DNA from 3 places in the Rhodococcus sp. 320_ES genome. Region 3 is predicted to be linked to each of the others. Evidence: predicted binding sites of a transcription regulator. Region 3 holds the regulator's gene; each other region holds the start of a gene.
What was found. Region 3 encodes HspR, which represses chaperone genes until heat shock. Its sites were predicted from a motif close to ANNTGAGTNNNNNNNACTCANNT; they were not measured.
Positions count from the first base shown of each region.

Region 1 (4,193 bases), on a different contig from region 3:
GCCGCACCGCGTCCATCACCTGATCCTTGGTGCCACCGGCACCGAGGTTGGACGTGAGGATCAGGATCGTGTTGCGGAAGTCGACCGTGCGACCCTGACCGTCGGTCAGGCGACCTTCGTCGAGCACGGCGAGAAGGATGTCGAAGACGTCCGGGTGCGCCTTCTCGACCTCGTCGAACAACACGACCGTGTACGGCCGTCGCCGAACGGCTTCGGTGAGTTGCCCGCCGGCTTCGTAGCCGACGTAGCCGGGGGGTGCACCCACCAACCGCGCGACGGCGTGCTTCTCGCTGTACTCGCTCATGTCGATGCGAACCATGGCGCGTTCGTCGTCGAAGAGAAAGTGCGCCAACGACTTCGCGAGCTCCGTCTTACCGACACCCGTCGGTCCGAGGAACAGGAACGAGCCCGTCGGCCGGTTGGGATCGGCGACACCGGCACGTGCGCGACGCACCGCATCCGAGACGGCCTGCACCGCATCATCCTGTCCGACAACGCGTTTGCCGAGTTCGTCCTCCATGCGCAGAAGCTTGGCGGTCTCACCTTCGAGCATGCGTCCGGCCGGAATGCCGGTCCACGCCGACACCACGTCCGCGACGTCGTCGGGTCCGACCTCTTCCTTGAGCATCATGTCGCCCTGAGGAATGACGGTCTTCGCGGCGAGTTCTTTCTCCAGGTTAGGAATTCGGCCGTAGCGAAGCTCGGCTGCCTTGCCCAGGTCACCGTCGCGCTCGGCGCGCTCGGACTCGCCGCGCAACTGCTCGAGCTGCTCCTTCAGATCACGAACCGAGTCGATCGCGTTCTTCTCGTTCTGCCAGCGAGCAGTCAACTCCGACAGCTTCTCCGACAGATCCGCCAGTTCGCTGCGAAGCTTCTCGAGACGGGACTTCGACGCGTCGTCCTTCTCCTTGGCCAGCGCCATCTCCTCGATCTCGAGGCGTCGAACGGCCCGCTCCACCTCGTCGATCTCGACGGGACGCGAGTCGATCTCCATGCGCAGACGCGACGCGGCCTCGTCGACCAGGTCGATTGCCTTGTCCGGCAGGAACCTCGACGTGATGTAGCGATCGGACAGTGCGGCGGCGGAGACCAGGGCCGAGTCGGTGATGCGCACACCGTGGTGCACCTCGTACCGCTCCTTGAGCCCGCGCAGAATGCCGACGGTGTCCTCGACCGACGGCTCGCCGACCAGAACCTGCTGGAACCGCCGTTCGAGTGCGGCGTCCTTCTCGATGTACTTGCGGTACTCGTCGAGCGTGGTCGCACCGACCAGCCGAAGCTCGCCGCGGGCCAGCATCGGCTTGATCATGTTGCCCGCGTCCATCGCGGACTCGCCGGTCGCCCCGGCGCCGACGATGGTGTGCAGCTCGTCGATGAAGGTGATGACCTGCCCGGCGGAGTTCTTGATGTCGTCGAGCACGGCCTTGAGCCGCTCCTCGAACTCACCGCGGTACTTCGCGCCGGCGACCATGGAACCGAGGTCGAGCGAGATGACGGTCTTGCCGCGCAAGCTTTCCGGCACGTCGCCGGTCACGATGCGCTGAGCCAGCCCTTCGACGATGGCGGTCTTGCCGACACCGGGCTCACCGATCAGCACCGGATTGTTCTTGGTGCGACGCGAGAGAACCTGCACGACGCGACGGATCTCGGTGTCGCGACCGATGACAGGGTCGAGCTTGCCGGACCGGGCGGCCTCGGTGAGGTCCGTCGAGTACTTCTCGAGGGCCTGGTACGTCGACTCCGGATCGGGGCTGGTGACGCGTGCGCTCCCGCGGACCGTCGCGAACGCCTCGCGCAGCGCGACGGACGTCGCACCGTGCCCGGCCAGCAGCTTGGCCACATCCGTCGAGCCTTCGGACAGGCCGACGAGGACGTGCTCGGTGGAGACGTACTCGTCGTCGAGCTCCGTCGCCAGCTGCTGCGCAGCGTTGATGACGGCGAGCGCCTCGCGCCCGAGCTGCGGCTTGGACGCGCCCCCCGACGTGGTGGGCATGCGATCGACCAGGGTCTGCGCCTCGCGCCGGACCGTGGCCGGGTCGACGCCGACAGCTTTGAGGAGTGGGGTGGCGATGCCGTCGGTCTGATCGAGCAACGCCACGAGAAGATGAGCCGGACGGATGTCCGGATTCCCGGCCGCCGAAGCAGCCTGCAGGGCAGCACTCAACGCCGCCTGCGTCTTGGTGGTGGGAGAGAACGAGTCCACCGGTCACCTCACTTGTTTCGTGTAACGGTTGTCGATGGGTGCAACACTACAACACTTGAGTCTGTTCCACTCAACTTAGTTGAGCGTGGGCGGTGTGGTTGCGCGTGCATGGTCGGGCCCGGGCACCCCGAATCGCCCCGCGCATCGCCGATCGGAAGTGCCCGACGCGAACCGCGGTGCCGCAAGCCCGCGCACCTGCGATCGGAGGTGCACGAAGCGGCCCGACCCGCGCACCCGCAATCGTGAGTGCCCCACGCCCGGACACCCCGAATCGCCTCGCGCATCGCCGATCGAGAGTGCCCGACGCGAACCGCGGTGCCCCAACCGAACCGCCCCCGAATCGGCAAACATAACGATGCGTCCGTGCAGTGGTCACTGATGTGAGAAGCCACTACTGTGACAGGAGTCGGTTCGTGCCCCGGTAGCGGGCAATTCGGGGGCCGATCGAACTTCACGCAGGTCTGGAGGTTGCACTGTGCTCGATGCGCAAGCGATCTCCCTGGTACGCGCCGGTCTGAAGTCCGTTCTGGCCGAGGACGACGGGCCGGAGACCATCGCGAGATCCTTCTACGCGCACCTCTTCGCCGAGCACCCCGAGTTCCGCTCCTTCTTCCCGGCCGCGATGGAGCAGCAGCGGCACCGCTTGGTCCGCGCACTCGAGTACGTGATCGACAACCTCGAGGACCCCAACCGATTCCTGCCGTTCCTCCACCAGCTGGGCCGCGACCATCGCAAGCACGGCATCGACGGCCGACACTTTCTTGCGGCGGAGAACGCCCTGGTCTCGGCGTTCAGGTCGTTCGTCGGCACCGAAGTGTGGACCGAGACCGTCGAGGCGGCGTGGCGTACCACCTTCGGTGTCGTCTCCAATTCGATGGCCGCAGGTGCCGACAGCGATCGGATGCCGGCGTTCTGGGGCGCAACCGTCGTCGAGCATCGACGCGTGCTCGACGACCTCGCGATCATCCGCGTGCAAACCGACGGCGTGGTTCCGTACGAGCCGGGGCAGTACGTCAGCGTGCAGGTTCCGCAGCGCCCCCGGATGTGGCGCTATCTCTCCCCGGCGATTCCGACGAACGACCACGGCGGCATCGAGTTCCATGTCCGACGCGTATCCGGTGGCTGGGTGAGCCCGGCGCTGGTGGCGGACACCGTGGTCGGAGACCGCTGGCTGGTCGGTCCGCCGCTGGGCGGGCTGAACGTGGACACGTCGCCGGGCTGCGAGGACGTGCTGATGATCGCCGGCGGAACGGGCCTCGCGCCGCTGCGCGCCCAGTTGATGGCGATGGCGATGCGCAGTCGGAATCCACGCGTCCACCTGTTCGTGAGCGGCCAGTATCCGAGCGACCTCTACGACATCGAGACGCTGTGGCATCTGGCGCAGACCAACCCGTGGCTGACCGTCGTGCCGGTGGTCGAGGACACCGAGGAGCCGTGGTGGCGGCCGGACGCCCGCCGCGACATACCGCGCGGGCTCTATCACCTGCAGGTCGGCAAGGTGGGTCAGGTGGTCACTCGGTACGGCTCGTGGGCCGACCGCCAAATTCAGATCTGCGGCTCACCGTCGATGGTGCGCAGCACGACGTACGCGCTGCGACTGGTGGGCACACCCGTCGAGCACATTCAGTTCGATCCGACCGGCGGCTAGATACCCAACCGCGCGCGGACCTCGGGCCGGCGCAGCGGAGGTACCGTCGCCGGGGGTTGCTTGCGCGGAGGAAGCACAGCCAGCAGGCGCTCGGTCGTGGCGGTCACCTCGGCCACCGCCTTCTCGAACGCGTCGCGGTTGGCGTCGGACAGGGTGCGCAATCCGCTGACCTTGCGCACGTACTGCCGGGCCGCCGCTTCGATCTCCTCGTCCGTCGCCGCCGGTTCGAGTCCTCGCAGTTCGGTGATGTTTCTGCACATGACAACCACGGTAATCCCGTGGGCCGGTTCAGGAGCGGCGGACGGGGAACTGCGGATTCTCGGGCTCGCCCACCGACGTGAT
Region 1 covers NZ_JCAWAG010000003.1:695,161-699,353, reverse strand. The annotation lists gene clpB (ATP-dependent chaperone ClpB) at 1-2,203, opposite strand, end outside; gene AC59JP_RS13950 (globin domain-containing protein) at 2,679-3,851, shown strand; gene AC59JP_RS13945 (DUF2277 domain-containing protein) at 3,848-4,111, opposite strand; gene AC59JP_RS13940 (hypothetical protein) at 4,140-4,193, opposite strand, start outside.
Region 1: clpB (ATP-dependent chaperone ClpB) is a predicted target of HspR. The motif match lies at 2,257-2,279, and genes of this name have one in related genera.

Region 2 (4,193 bases), on a different contig from region 3:
CCCGTCCGTTCAGCGTGACCTCGCCGGTCATGCCCACGTCCGAGCGCACGGGCCGACCTGTCGCCATAGACACCAGCGCGGTCACCATGGTCACGCCTGCCGACGGCCCGTCCTTCTGCACCGCACCCGCGGGAACGTGCACGTGGATGCTGCGATCCAAAGCCGACGGTTCGATGCCGAACTCGACCGCGTGTGCGCGCACGTAGGACAGTGCGATCTGTGCGGACTCCTTCATGACGTCGCCGAGTTGACCGGTCAGAGCAAGTCCGGTCTTGCCCTCGTTCGACCCAGCCTCGATGAACAGCACGTCGCCGCCGAGTCCGGTCACGGCCAAACCGGTTGCCACACCGGGTACTTCGGTGCGCTCGTGTGCCTCCGGGGTGAACCGGGGTCGACCCAGGTAGCCGACGAGGTCCGGTTCGTCGATCACGATGGCCTCGCTCGACTGCGCCAGTGCGGTGGCCGCCTTGCGCAGTGCCTTCGCCAGCAACCGCTCGAACTGCCGAACGCCCGGTTCCCGGGTGTAGTCGGCTGCGATCTTGTGCAGAGCAGCGTCGGTGACGGTCACTTCGTCGGCCGTCAGCGCCGCACGCTCGGCCTGCCGAGGCAGAAGGTAGTCACGTGCGATGGCCACCTTGTCGTCCTCGGTGTACCCGTCGATCGTGATCAGTTCCATGCGGTCGATCAACGCCGCCGGGATCTGCTCGATCACGTTGGCGGTGGCCAGGAACACCACGTCCGACAGGTCGAGGTCCAGATCGAGGTAGTGGTCGCGGAACGTGTGGTTCTGCGCCGGGTCGAGCACCTCGAGCAACGCCGCGCTCGGATCGCCGCGGTAATCGGATCCGACCTTGTCGATCTCGTCCAGCAGCACAACGGGATTCATCGATCCTGCTTCGCCGATGGCACGCACGATACGACCCGGCAAAGCGCCGACGTAGGTGCGACGGTGTCCGCGGATCTCCGCCTCGTCGCGGACGCCGCCGAGGGCGACGCGCACGAACTTGCGGCCCAGGGCGCGAGCAATCGACTCACCGAGCGACGTCTTGCCCACCCCGGGCGGGCCGGCCAGCACCATCACGGCGCCGGATCCGCGACCGCCGACCACCTGCAGACCGCGGTCGGCACGACGCGCACGCACCGCGAGGTACTCGACGATGCGATCCTTCACGTCGCCCAGTCCGTGGTGATCGGCGTCGAGAACCGCACGCGCAGCGGCGATGTCCGTCGAATCCTCGGTCCGCTCGTTCCACGGCAGATCCAGGACGGTGTCCAACCAGGTTCTGATCCAACCACTTTCGGGGCTCTGATCACTCGACCGCTCGAGGCGGCCGACCTCACGCATCGCGGCCTCGCGCACGTTGTCCGGGAGTACCGCCGACTCCACGCGGGTGCGGTAATCGTCGGCGCCGTCGGGTTCGTCCTCGCCGAGTTCCTTGCGGATCGCAGCGAGTTGCTGCCGCAGAAGGAACTCCTTCTGCGTCTTCTCCATGCCGTCGCGGACGTCGCCGGCGATCTTGTCGTTGACTTCCACCTCGGCGAGGTGGTCCTTGGTCCACGCGATCAGAGCGGTCAAACGCTCTGCCACGTCCGGAGTTTCGAGCAGCTGACGCTTCTGGACATCCGCCAGGTACGACGCGTACCCGGCGGTGTCGGCGAGGGCGGACGGGTCGGTCAGCTTGTTCACCGAGTCGATCACCTGCCAGGCATCGCGCCGCTGCAACATCGCCAGCACGAGTTTCTTGTACTCAGCGGCCAGGGCGCGGGTGTCGTCGGTGATCTCGGTCTGATCGACCGGTTCCGCTTCCACCCACAGAGCTGCGCCGGGTCCGCTCACCCCGGAACCGATGTGCGCGCGGCCCTCGCCCTTGATGACGGCGGCCTGCTCACCGGTGGCGAGGCGGCCCATCTGGACGATGGACGAGACGACGCCGTAGGCCGGGTAGCGGTCGTCGAGACGGGGTGCGACCAGCAGCTTCCCGTCCGTCGTGCTGCGTGCGGCGTCGATGGCGGCGCGAGCGGGTTCGTCGAGCTCCACCGGCACGACCATGCCGGGAAGCACCACGGGGTCGGTCAGGAACAGGACGGGGAGTCGTGTCGAGTCGGTCATGAGGTCCTCCAAAAGTTAAGCGTGACCTGCTCAACTTCGGGGGTGGGGGTTCTGTTCCCTTCCGTGAGCACTGTTCGCCGACAGCGGAGGGAACGGGGCCCTACAGCCGCTCGATAATGGTCGCGTTCGCCAACCCGCCCGCCTCGCACATCGTCTGCAGCGCGTACCGGCCGCCCGTCTGCTCGAGCGCGTTCACCATGGTGGTCATGATGCGCGCCCCGCTGGCTCCGAGCGGGTGCCCGATGGCGATGGCGCCGCCGTTGACGTTCGTCTTGGCGAGGTCGGCCCCGGTGTCGTGAGCCCAGGCCAGGACGACTGGCGAGAACGCTTCGTTGACCTCGAACAGGTCGATGTCGTCGATGGTCAGTCCGGCCCGGTCGAGCACCTTCTTCGTCGCGGGGATGACCCCGGTCAGCATGTACAGCGGATCCGAACCCACCACTGCCACACTGTGAATACGCGCCAACGGGGTAAGACCGAGGCGTGCCGCTACCTCGGTCGTCGTGATCAGAACGGCTGCACTGCCGTCGCTGAGCGGGCTCGCGTTGCCGGCGGTGATGTTCCACTCGATCTGCGGAAAGCGTCGCCCGATGGCCTCGTCGTAGTACGCCGGCTTCAGGCCCGCCAGCGTCTCTACGGTCGAGCCCGGTCGAATGTTCTCGTCGCTCTCGAGTCCTGCGATCGGCGCGAGTTCGTTCGCGAACCGGCCCTCTTTCGTTGCGGCGGCGGCTTTCTCGTGACTGCCGACGGCAAACTCGTCGAGCTGGGTTCGCGTGAATCCCCACTTGGCCGAAATCAACTCTGCACTGTGGCCCTGGCCGACGAGCCCGTCCGGGTACCGGGCAACCAAGCCGTCTCCGCGGGGATCGAATCCCGGCCGGATGTTCGATCCCATCGGTACCCGACCCATCGACTCGATACCAGCGGCCACCACCACGTCGTACGCACCGGACATCACGCCTTGCGCGGCGAAGTGAACGGCCTGCTGACTGCTTCCACACTGACGGTCGACGGTGGTCCCGGGAACCGACTCCGGATAGCCGGCGGCCAGCAGGGCCGTGCGCGCGATGTTGAACGCCTGCTCGTCGGCTTGCGTGACAGCACCGGTGATGACGTCGTCGATCAGCGCGGGATCGATACCCGCGCGGTCGACGAGAGCACGAAGACTGTGTGCGAGCAGGTCGGCCGGGTGTACGCCGTGGAGTGCTCCGCTCGCTTTTCCCTTCCCGACGGGTGTGCGGACTGCGCCGACGATGACGGCGTCGCGACCGAATGACTGGGCCATGGAACTCACCTTCCGAGTCTGATGAAGCTGACTATGGTTCTACCTAGTCAACAATTGCAGAGCAGGCTCGGATATTCCATAGTCGGCCAGAATTCTCGGTGGCCGAGAGCGGTTTGTCCTTTACAGTCGGTCCAGGTAATCCTCGCCGAACAATGGAGTCAGCAATGACCGGTCCCACCGATCCCTACCCCAGCGGCGATCCACAACAGCCGTACAACCAACCCGGCCAGTACGGCCAGCCCCAGTACAACCAGCCCCAGTACGGCCAGCCCCAGTACAACCAGCCGGGTCATTACAACCAGCCCGGCTACGACCAGCCGCCCGCCTCGCCCAAGAACGGATTCGGCCTCGCGGCACTGATCCTCGGCATTCTCTCGATCCTGGCGTTCTGGAGTTTCGGTTTCGGCATCGTCCTCGGACTCCTCGCGATCCTGTTCGGATTTCTGGGACGGTCCAGGGTCAAGAAGCGCATCGCGACGAACGGCGGAGTTGCCCTCACCGGAATTGTTCTCGGCATCATCGGAGTGATCGCCGGAATCGCGTTCCTCTGGGTCGTGGTCTGGGCGGCCGACAAGGTCGGATTCACCGACTACACGTCGTGCATCAGCGACGCCGGCAGCAACGAACAAGCCATCGCGTCGTGCAATGAGCAGTTCACGAACAACATTCAGGACCAGTTCAGCGTCACGATCACCCCGCTGCCGACGCCGTAGGCCCGAGCCCCGCATCGACTCGGGGGCACCTTCACCTCGCCCAGTGACGTGAGGGTGCCCCTCAGTCGTAAAACAGAACTAAGCG
Region 2 covers NZ_JCAWAG010000006.1:195,282-199,474, forward strand. The annotation lists gene lon (endopeptidase La) at 1-2,110, opposite strand, end outside; gene AC59JP_RS21460 (acetyl-CoA C-acyltransferase) at 2,211-3,395, opposite strand; gene AC59JP_RS21465 (DUF4190 domain-containing protein) at 3,560-4,108, shown strand.
Region 2: lon (endopeptidase La) is a predicted target of HspR. The motif match lies at 2,124-2,146, and genes of this name have one in related genera.

Region 3 (4,193 bases):
GAGAATGCCAAGGCATCGGTTCTGACCGAATTGCTGGCCGTTCTCGACGATCTCGACCGGGCGCGTGCCCACGGCGATCTCGAGACGGGTCCGCTGGCAAGCGTTGCGGCCAAGCTCGAATCGATCTTCACCGCGCAGGGCATCGCGTCGTTCGGTGCCGAAGGCGACGCCTTCGACCCGGCCGTTCACGAAGCCGTGCAGCACGACGGTGACGGTCACAACCCGGTCGTGGGAAGTGTGTTCCGCAAGGGTTACAAATTGCGCGACCGTGTACTGCGCACCGCGATGGTGGCAGTGACGGACGGCGAACCGACAGCCGACCAGGCATAGTCGGAAATTACAGAGACAGTGCGAAAGGAGGAGGCACCCAAGTGAGCCAACGGGAGTGGATCGAGAAGGACTTCTACAAGGAGCTGGGTGTCTCCTCCACCGCATCGTCGGACGAGATCAAGAAGGCGTACCGCAAGCTGGCACGCGACAACCACCCGGACGCGAATCCGAACAACAGCAAGGCCGAAGAGAAGTTCAAGGCCGTCAGCGAAGCCCATGCGGTGCTTGCCGATCCGGCCAAGCGCAAGGAGTACGACGAGGCGCGCGCTCTGTATTCGAGCGGCGGATTCGGTCGCGGCGGCTTCTCACCCGGCGGAGGGTCCAACTTCGGCGGTGGCGGCGGCGCACAGGGCTTCGACCTCGGTGACCTCTTCGGAGGCGGCGGTTCCTACACCGCCGGTGGCGACTCCGGCCTCGGCGACCTCTTCGGTGGACTGTTCAACCGCGGGGGCACCACAGGGCGGACGGGCGCGTCGACGAGGCCGAGCCGCGGGCAGGACCTGTCGGCGGAGATCACCCTCGACTTCCGCGACGCGGCCACCGGAACTGCTGTGCCGCTGAGCATTACGAGCCCGTCGTCGTGCACCACGTGTCACGGCAGCGGTGCCAAGCCGGGAACCAGCCCTCGGGTGTGTCCCAAGTGCAACGGTGCGGGCGTCGTCAACCGGAACCAGGGCGCGTTCGGCTTCAGCGAGCCATGTGACGAGTGCCGTGGAACCGGATCCATCATCGACGACCCGTGCCCCGACTGCCGCGGAAGCGGAGTGCAGAACCGCACCCGCTCGGTGACGGTGCGCGTGCCCGCCGGTGTCAGCGACGGCCAGCGCGTTCGCGTGGCCGGGCGCGGTGAAGCCGGACTCCGCGGCGCTCCCGCCGGTGACCTGTTGGTCACCGTGAAGGTGCGCGCCGACAAGGTGTTCGGACGGTCCGGCGACGATCTGACGCTCACCGTTCCGGTGGCGTACAGCGAACTCGTCCTCGGCGCGACGCTGTCGGTCCCGACTCTGGACGGCCGTGTCGGCGTCAAGGTCCCCGGCGGGACCGTCGACGGGCGTACGTTCCGGGTCAAGGGACGCGGAATTCCGAAGAAGAGCGGCACCGGCGACCTGCTGGTGACCGTGAAGGTCGCGGTGCCGCCGAAGCTCGATGATGCTGCGACGGAAGCACTCACAACGTATGCGCAAGCCGAGAAGGCCAGCGGATTCGATCCGCGCGCCGGCTGGCCGGGCGCGTAGAAGAGCCTGCGAAGGGAGAAGGAAGTGGTGGACGCACGAGAATCTGCCGCGGATCCCGATGCCCGTATCTTCGTGATCTCGGTGGCGGCCGAACTGGCCGGAATGCACGCGCAGACGTTGCGCACCTACGACCGTCTCGGTCTGGTGACGCCGCACCGCACCACGGGCGGCGGTCGGCGATATTCGCCGCGCGACGTGGCGCTGCTCCGTGAGGTGCAACGCCTCTCGCAGGACGAGGGCGTGAACCTTGCGGGCATCAAGCGCATCATCGAGCTCACCAATCAGGTGGAGGCGCTGCAGATGCGTGCCACCGAATTGGCGACCGAGCTCGCGCAGGTGCACGCGGGATATCGGCGTGACCTGCTTCCCGCGCCGCGCAACAACGCGCTGGTGGTGTGGAAGCCGCGCAATCAGCGTCAGCCGTAAAACAATCTTATTACCGGTTTTCCGTGAATTAAAAGCACGCAACGTCGGGATGATGAAACTGTGCTCCCTGAAGTCGATAATTGCCGTTAGAATTCGCTGAGCAGGCATTATCGACACGAGGGGACGCACATGGATTCACGGGCGATATCCCTCGTGCGCACGTCGTTCAAATCGGTTGCGGCCGTGGACGGTGGGCCCGAGAAATTGTCCTCGTCGTTCTACGCAATTCTTTTCGCCGACAATCCGGAAATTCGCGACTTCTTTCCAGCCTCGATGACGGGCCAGCGCGAACGTCTGGTGACGGCCATCGCGTACGCGGTGGATCATCTCGACGACCTCCACGCAACGCTTCCTTTTCTCGAGCAACTCGGCCGTGACCACCGCAAGTACGGAATCGTCGACGCGCACTACGCGGCGGTGGCCGCAGCTCTGACGACGGCTCTGCGGCGTTTCGCGGGCACCGAAATGTGGACCGACGACGTTGCGGAAGCGTGGGGCGACGCGATTGCGATCGTCGCCGGAACCATGATGAACGCGGCCAACGCGGAAACCGGTCCTGCCGCCGTGGGTGCGACCGTCGTCCAAAAGTCCGAGGTGCTGCGCGACGTCGCGATCATCCGGCTGCAGCTCGACGAACCCGTGAAATACGAAGCGGGACAATACCTCAGCGTCCAGATACCGAGCCGGCCTCGGATGTGGCGCTACCTGTCACCGGCCATCCCTGCCAACGAAGTCGGTCAGATCGAGTTCCATGTGCGACGGGTGTCGGGCGGGTGGGTCAGCCCGGCGATGGTGCGCCAGACCAGCATCGGGGAGCGCTGGGTGGTCGGGTCACCTCTCGGGGCATTGGGAATCGACGGCGCCGGGGGGCGCGACATGCTCATGATCGGATCGGGCACCGGGATCGCGCCACTGCGGGCTCAGATCATGGAAATGTCCGCCCGATCGCACAACCCGAAGGTGCACCTGTTCATGGGCGGTACCTACCCGTGCGATCTGTACGACTTCCGCACCATGACCGATATCGCGCGATCGAATCCCTGGCTCACCGTCGTCCCGGTGTCCGAGCACGACAGCGACCCGTGGTGGCACGACGGCGACGTTGCCGCTGTGCTCTCCCGTCAGCTCATGCCGAGCCCGGTCGGGGTGCTCGCCGCGTCGTTCGGTTCGTGGGCCGAGCGCGACGTGCAGATCGCCGGATCCCCATCGATGATCGGCAAGACTGTCGACGCTCTGCTGGCCGGCGGAACCCCGGCGGAAAACATTCGGCACGATCCGCTGATCTAGGCGGTCAAGGATCTAGGTAGCGATTGCCTCGGCGGGCGTCCCCGTCGCCCGCAGCGACCGCACCGTCGCGTCGACCATTCCGGGGGATCCGCAGACCAGGACCTGACGGTCCCGGAACGGCCCGAACGACGCCGCGACGTCACCGACCCGGCCGACCACCAGCTGGTCCTCCCGAAAGCCGGACCACGGCGCCTCGGCCCGACGTTGCCGGTCGGCCTGCGCGAACCACTCGTCTGCGAAGGGCGGGTCCGCGAGAGCGTCGACGACGGGTGTGATCGTGAGCCACGGAGCGTGCGCGGCCAGCAGCGACAGCATGTCGGCCGCGTAGAGGTCACGCGGTGACCGTCCGCCGACGAACAGGTGCACCGAGGGCGGACGCTCCCAGCGCGCGAGGTCGAGGATCAGCGCGCGCATCGGTGCGAGTCCCGTTCCGCCGGCGATCATCACCACGTCGCGCCCCGAATCGTCGACGAACAGCTCGCCCTCGGGGGAGTCGATGCGCCACACGTCGCCCACTCGGGTCTCCGCCACGATGGAGCCGCTCACCCAACCCGCCGGGACGGCGCGCACGTGAAACTCGAGCTTGCCGTCGAGCGACGGGGGAAGAGCGGGGGAGTATCGGCGCGGTACGCGCGGACTTTGCGGAACGGTCACCGACACCGATTGGCCGGCGTGAAACGGCACGTAATCGCCGACGAGCCGCACGACGGTGATGTCCCGCCGCAACCGATGAACCTGAACAACCCGAGCGTCCCCCACGCCGCCTATTCTTCCCCAGCTTCTCCGATCTCGCGGTTGGATACGAGGTGGCTGGGCACGTCGTCTCCGGTTCGGTTCAGTGCGGACAGGAACGAGCGAGCCCACCGGTCCACGTCGTGCGCGAGGACCTGTCGACGCATCGCGCGCATGTAGCGT
Region 3 covers NZ_JCAWAG010000002.1:766,546-770,738, reverse strand. The annotation lists gene grpE (nucleotide exchange factor GrpE) at 1-330, shown strand, start outside; gene dnaJ (molecular chaperone DnaJ) at 372-1,565, shown strand; gene AC59JP_RS10295 (heat shock protein transcriptional repressor HspR) at 1,590-1,991, shown strand; gene AC59JP_RS10290 (FAD-binding oxidoreductase) at 2,121-3,278, shown strand; gene AC59JP_RS10285 (FAD-binding oxidoreductase) at 3,291-4,037, opposite strand; gene AC59JP_RS10280 (alpha,alpha-trehalose-phosphate synthase (UDP-forming)) at 4,043-4,193, opposite strand, start outside.